One region of the Oceanicaulis sp. UBA2681 genome, then DNA from elsewhere that is predicted to be linked to it. Evidence: predicted binding sites of a transcription regulator. Region 1 holds the regulator's gene; the other holds the start of a gene.

What was found. The regulator LexA, encoded in region 1, represses DNA repair genes until DNA is damaged. The targets are predictions, from matches to a motif close to ATGTTCCNCTTGTGTTCC.
Region 2: a site for LexA is predicted at 1,969-1,986, ahead of uvrA (excinuclease ABC subunit UvrA). Genes of this name have one in related genera too.

What each region holds. Positions count from the first base shown of each region.
Region 1 covers NZ_DEMB01000008.1:127,404-130,812, reverse strand. Annotated here, with positions in the region: gene trpD (anthranilate phosphoribosyltransferase) at 1-914, shown strand, start outside; gene trpC (indole-3-glycerol phosphate synthase TrpC) at 944-1,735, shown strand; gene lexA (transcriptional repressor LexA) at 1,820-2,497, shown strand; gene B3M53_RS05785 (2-hydroxychromene-2-carboxylate isomerase) at 2,563-3,237, shown strand; gene B3M53_RS05780 (ComEC/Rec2 family competence protein) at 3,239-3,409, opposite strand, start outside.
Region 2 covers NZ_DEMB01000016.1:68,519-71,927, forward strand. Annotated here, with positions in the region: gene B3M53_RS11590 (superoxide dismutase family protein) at 1-292, shown strand, start outside; gene B3M53_RS11595 (Kelch repeat-containing protein) at 292-1,332, shown strand; gene ssb (single-stranded DNA-binding protein) at 1,409-1,936, opposite strand; gene uvrA (excinuclease ABC subunit UvrA) at 2,159-3,409, shown strand, end outside.

The sequences.
Region 1 (3,409 bases):
ACCCTGTAGAGGTTGGCGGGTTTCTGTTGGCGTTGACCGCCTTGGGGGAAAGCCCGCAAGCGCTGATGGTCGGCGCCAAGGCCATGCGCGCCCGCATGACGCCGGTCAATGCGCCCGCCGCCGCCATCGACACCTGCGGCACCGGCGGCGACGCCCGCGGCACCTGGAACATCTCGACCGCCGCCGCCCTCGTGGCCGCTGGCGCAGGCGCCGTCGTCGCCAAACATGGCAACAAGGCCGCCTCCTCCAAATCGGGCTCTGCGGAAGTGCTGGAAAGCCTGGGCGTAAATCTGTTCGCCCGCCCTGATCAGGTGGAAGCCGCACTGGGTCAGGCGCGCGTGGGCTTTTTGTTCGCCCAGGCTCACCACGGCGCGGTGCGTCATGTGGGGCCGGCGCGCAAGACGCTGGGCGTGCGGACGATTTTCAACCTGCTGGGTCCGCTATCAAACCCCGCCGGCGCGAAACGTCAGCTCCTGGGCGTGTTTGACCGCAAATGGCTGGTTCCCATGGCCGAAGCCCTGCGCGGCTTGGGCGCGGACGCCGCCATGATCGTGTATGGCGAAGACGGGCTCGATGAAATCACCACCACCGGCGTCAGCTTTGTCGCCGAACTGACGCCGGACGGCGAGATCCGTGAATACGAGATCACGCCTGAGGATGCAGGGCTGCGCCGCGCCGCGCTGGATGATCTGAAAGGCGGCGAACCTGAAGAGAACGCGCAGGCGATCCGAGACCTCCTGAAGGGCGCGCAAGGCCCCTATCGCGATATTGTCCTGATCAACGCCGCCGCCGCGCTGAAGCTCGCAGGCTTGGCTGAAGACCTGAAGACCGGCGCGGAACTGGCTGGGGCCGCAATTGATGACGGCCGCGCGCAAGCTGCGCTCGACGCCCTTGTCAGAGCCAGCAACGCCTAAGCGCTTAAACCTTGAAGAGAACACGCCCGATGAGCGACGTCCTGAACCGAATTGAAGCCTACAAGCGCGCCGATATCGCCGAGCGCAAGGCCGCGCTCCCGTATGAAGCGGTCTGCGAGCGCGCCCAGCAGGCGAGCCCGGTCCGCGGTTTCAAGGCGGCGTTGGAGCGCGATGCGACCGAGCATGGGCTAAGCCTGATCGCGGAAGTGAAGAAAGCCAGCCCGTCCAAGGGCCTGATCCGCGAAGACTTCAACCCGCCCATACTCGCCAAAGCCTATGAAGACGGGGGCGCAAGCTGCCTGTCTGTTCTGACCGACGCGCCCAGCTTTCAGGGCCATGATGACTATCTGGTCGCGGCGCGCGCGGCGGTGTCTTTGCCGGTCCTGCGCAAGGATTTTCTCTACGACCCCTGGCAAGTCGCCGAATCACGCGCGCTGGGCGCGGATTGCATCCTGGTGATTCTCGCCAGCGTTGATGATTCCCTCGCCGCCGCGCTGATCGAGGAAGCGTTCAAATGGGATATGGATGCGTTGGTCGAAGTGCATGACGCCGCCGAAATGAAACGCGCTCTGGCCCTCCCCAGCCCGCTTGTGGGGGTGAACAACCGCAATCTGCGCACCTTCGAAACCTCACTGGAAACCTTTGAAACTCTTGCCCCTATGGTGGGTGATGACAGGCTTCTGGTGGCGGAAAGCGGCATCTTCACCCGTGACGACGCTGTCAGATTGCAGCACGCTGGCGCCAAGTCTCTGCTGGTCGGTGAAAGCCTGATGCGGCAGGACGATGTCACCGCCGCGACGCGCACCCTTATGGGGCTCTAAACGCGTCGCAGCTTCACTTGACGTTAAGACGGAACATGCATAGAACACTTTTAGTAAGTTTCTATTTTGTTCCAAGAGGCGACCATGCTGACCAAAAAGCAGCACGAGCTTTTGCTCTACATCAACAAGCGTCTGTCTGAAGACGGCGTGTCGCCTTCCTTTGACGAAATGAAAGAAGCGCTCAACCTCGCCTCCAAGTCCGGCGTGCATCGACTGGTCAGCGCTCTGGAAGAACGCGGATTCATCCGTCGGCTGGCCCACCGGGCGCGCGCTCTGGAAGTGCTGAAGCTGCCGCAAACCGGCGCTCCCGCGTCAGCGCCTGCCTCCAATGTGGTGAAAGCGCCCTTCGGCGCCCCCGCTCACGAAGAAAGCATTCAGGGCGTGGACGTGCCGGTTCTGGGCCGAATCGCGGCCGGCGTGCCGATTGAGGCGATCCAGCATGAAACCGACCGCTTGCCCGTTCCGGCGAACATGATTTCCGGCGGCGAGCATTTCGCGCTGGAAGTGCATGGCGATTCCATGATCGACGCCGGTATTCTCGACGGCGATCTGGTGGTGATCAAACGCGGCGACACCGCCAATAGCGGCGACATCGTTGTCGCCCTCGTCCATGACGAAGAAGCCACGCTGAAAAAGCTGCGCAAAAAGGGCGGCTCCATCGCTCTGGAAGCGGCGAACCCGGCCTATGAAACCCGCATTTTCGGCCCGAACGAGGTCAAGGTGCAGGGGCGTCTGGTCGGCTTGATCCGGCGCTATCACTAGGCGCGCTGATTTGCGCGGTTTAGTATTGCCGTTCGGGGCTTTGCCCGATCAGGACAGCACAGACCATGACAGATCAGACCGCGCTCAGCTTTGACCTTTATTGGTCGTTTCGAAGCCCCTACAGCTATATCGCAGCACAGCGCCTGCTGGCCCTGCGCGATCAATACGGCTTCACGGTCAATGTCCGTATTGTGCGCCCATTGGCGGTGCGCAGCCCTGAGTTCTTCGAAGAACGCGATTCGCGCTGGATCCATTATGTGCTCATTGATGTGGCGCGCGAGGCGGAACGCCTGGGCCTCCCCATCAGCGCGCCTTCGCCCGATCCGATCGCTCAGGATCTAGGCACACTGAAGATCGCCCCTGAGCAGCCGCGCATCACCTATCTCAACCGACTGGGCGTTCTGGCCACGCAAACCGGCGACGGGCTAGCGTATATCGCCGCCGCCAGCCGGCGCATCTGGGGCGGCGCAAGCGCAGGCTATGAAACACCCTGGACCGATGACGGCGCGCTGGATGAAGCCGCTCACAAGGCTGGACTGGACCCGGACTGGCTGAATGCGGAAGCGGACGCCCAATCCGACCAGATTGACGCCCAGATCCTCGAAAACGAAGCCAATCAGGATGCGGCGGGTCATTGGGGCGTGCCGCTGATGGTGTTTAACGGCGAACCTTTCTTTGGTCAGGACCGCATCGACGCCCTGCTCTGGCGCATGTCTCAATCCGGGCTCAAGCTTCAATAAGCTAGCTGCCCTGCGCGCCGCCCCATAAACGGCCCTGCCGGGCCTGCTCGGCGCCGCGCATGCGGACCACCCGGCCGTCATGCACCCAGAACTCCAGCCCGCCGAGTTCGGCGCGCGCCGGGTCATCTAACAGCAAGGCTGCACAACGGCGCTTACGCCAGGCGGAGACGAC
Region 2 (3,409 bases), on a different contig from region 1:
CACCAGCTCCGGCGGGCATATCAACCCGTCAGAGCGCAGCCACGGCCTTCTGAACCCCGAAGGCCCGGACAACGCCGATCTGCCCAACATCTATGTGCATGAGGACGGCATGCTGCGTGCCCAGGTCTTCACGGACCGCGTCAGCCTCAATGGCGAATATGACGCCCCGGCCTTGCTGGATGATAACGGCTCCGCCCTCGTCATCCACGACAATGAAGATGATCACACGACCCAGCCCATTGGCGGCGCCGGCGCACGCCATGTCTGCGGCGTGATCGAGGCGGCGCACTGATGCTGACACGGCGGACTGCTTTGGCCGGGCTCGGCGCCGCCGGCCTGTCCCTGACCCTGCCCGGCCGCGCTCTGGGCCAGACGGCTGATGCGTCGCCCTGGCGCGCAGGGCCAGACCTGCCCCTGCGGGTTCAGGAGATTTACCCGGCTGTCCTTGAGGGCGTGCTTTACGTGGCGGGCGGTTTGAGCCCCGATGTGGGGCGCGGCCGGATCGGCATCTCGGATCGCGTTTTCTCATTAGCGCCCGGCGCAGATCGCTGGCGCGAACAGGCGCGCCTGCCCGTGCCGCTGCACCACCCCAATCTGGTGGGCCTTGAGGGCCTAGTGTATGCCGTCGGAGGCTTCACCGCCCAGACCGGCGGGATGTGGGCGATGAGCAATGGCGTTCGGGTGTTTGATCCCGGTCGCAATCAATGGCGCAATGGCCCGGCCATGGCTGAACCCTATGCCGAGACGGTCTGCGTCGCGCTGAACGGACGCCTGCATGTGGTCACCGGCCGACGCCCGGCGGGCCTCAGCAACAAGGCCTGGTCAGACCACGCCGACACCAACGCCCATATCGTCACGGACCCCGCCGCCCAGACCTGGTCGGTCGCAGCCCCCGCCCCCACCGCGCGCAATTCCGCAGCGGGCGCAGAGCTGGAGGGGCGCCTGCATGTGGTGGGCGGACGTACGGTGACCGGCGGCAACACGCCCGTGCACGAAGCCTATGACCCGCAAAGCGACAGCTGGGAGACCCGCGCGCCCCTGCCCGAGCCTGAAGCCGGGCCGCGCGGCGCCGGCGGCCTCGCCGCCGCCAGCGTCGATGGCGCGCTCTATGTGTTTGGCGGCGAGTGGTTTGATAATTCAGGCGGCGGCGTCTACGCCCAGGTCTGGCGCTATGACCCGCAAACCGACGCCTGGACCGAGATGGGCCGCATGCCCACGCCCCGGCACGGCCTGGGCGCGGTCACGGTGGGATCACAGATCGCCACCATCGGCGGCGCGGCCCAGCCCAGCGGCAGCCAGACCACCGCGACGCTCAACTGGTTCACGCCCTGAGCCGAAGTCGCAAATGAACAGCAAAAAGCCCGGCGCGCTGCGCCGGGCTTTTTTCGTCTGGGCCAGATGAGAGCCCCTAGAACGGGATGTCGTCGTCCAGGGTGTCGGAGGTGAAATCCTCGCGCGGGGCGTTGCTGCGCTGACCACCGCCTTGCCCACCGCCCTGATTGTAACCACCCTGGCCGCCGCCGGAACGATCGTCCATCTGGTTGTTGTTATAGCCGCCGCCCATGCGGTCGCCGCCGCCTTCGCCGCGACCGTCCAGCATGGTCAGCTCGCCGCGATAGCGCTGCAGCACCACTTCGGTGGTGTATTTGTCATTGCCGTCGCGGTCCTGCCATTTGCGGGTCTGAAGCTGGCCCTCGATGTAAACCTTCGAGCCCTTCTTGAGGTAATTTTCCGCGACCTTGGCGAGGTTGTCGTTGAAGATCACGACGTTGTGCCATTCGGTCTTCTCGCGGCGTTCGCCGGTGGACTTGTCGCGCCAGTTCTCGGACGTGGCGATGCGCAGGTTCACGACCGGATCGCCGGAATTCAGGCGCCGCACTTCAGGGTCGGCGCCCAGATTGCCCACCAGGATCACCTTGTTTACAGAACCAGCCATACCGCGTCTCCCGCTTGTCTTTCGCGTCTTATTTGTTCACATTCCGTTCCGCGCGTCAATTGAGGCGCGAGTCGGGTGTTAACGAAGCCTATCCCGCTGCCCGAGTCCATCGCCGGGCGCCGCTGTCGGCGCCTACACGGTGGATAGGAGCGCTGTGGAGCCCTAAGTAACGCCCGATACGCCCGCCCGGCCCGGCCGCCAGCTAAGGACTTTGCGTCATTCATGACTGACAAGCTCAAAACCATTTCCGTGCGCGGCGCGCGCGAACACAATCTCAAGGGCGTGTCGGTGGACCTGCCGCGTGACGAGCTGATCGTGTTCACGGGGCTGTCGGGATCGGGCAAGTCCTCGCTCGCCTTCGACACCATCTACGCCGAGGGCCAACGCCGTTATGTAGAGAGCCTGTCCGCCTATGCGCGCCAGTTCCTGGAGCTGATGAGCAAGCCGGATGTGGACTCCATCGAAGGCCTGTCGCCCGCCATCTCGATTGAGCAGAAGACCACTTCGAAAAACCCGCGCTCCACCGTGGGCACGGTGACCGAGATTTACGACTATATGCGCCTTCTCTGGGCGCGGGTGGGCGTGCCCTATTCGCCCGCCACCGGCGAGCCGATCTCGGCGCAGACCGTCTCTCAGATGGTGGACAAGATCACCGCGCTCGACGACGGCGCGCGGCTTTATCTGCTGGCGCCCATCGTGCGCGGCCGGAAAGGCGAATACCGCAAGGAGTTCGCCGAGCTTCTGAAACAGGGCTTCCAGCGCGTGAAGGTGGATGGCGAGTTCTATGCGTTGGAAGACGCGCCCGAGCTCGACAAGAAATTCAAGCACGATATCGACGTGGTGGTGGACCGGGTGGTCACCAAGGAGGGGCTCGAACAACGCCTCGCCGACAGCCTGGAGACCGCACTGCGTCTTGCCGACGGCATCGCCATGGCCGAGTTCGCGTCAGATCATGGCGAGCATAAAACCGGCGAGCGGATCATCTTCTCGCAAAAATTCGCCTGCCCGGTCAGCGGCTTCACGATTGAAGAGATCGAGCCGCGCCTGTTCTCGTTCAACAATCCGTTCGGCGCCTGCCCGGCCTGTGACGGGCTGGGTCAGAGCCTGGAGTTTGACGAGGACATGGTGGTCCCCGACCGCGACAAGTCGCTTTATGACGGCGCCATTGCGCCCTGGAGCCGGGCGACCTCCAAGCTCTACCAGCAGACCCTGCAGGCCATCGCCGATCATTACGGCGCCAGCATGTACACGCCCTGGCGCGATCTGGACGCGAGCTTTCGCAAGATCGTGCTGCACGGCACCAAGGACAAGATCAAGTTCACCTACGAAGACGGGCTGCGCCAGTTCACCACCTCCAAGGCGTTTGAAGGGGTGATGCCGAACCTGCAGCGGCGCTGGCGGGAAACGGACTCCAGCTGGGTGCGCGAGGATCTGGCGCGCTTTCAGTCCGCCCAGCCCTGTGATGTGTGCGAC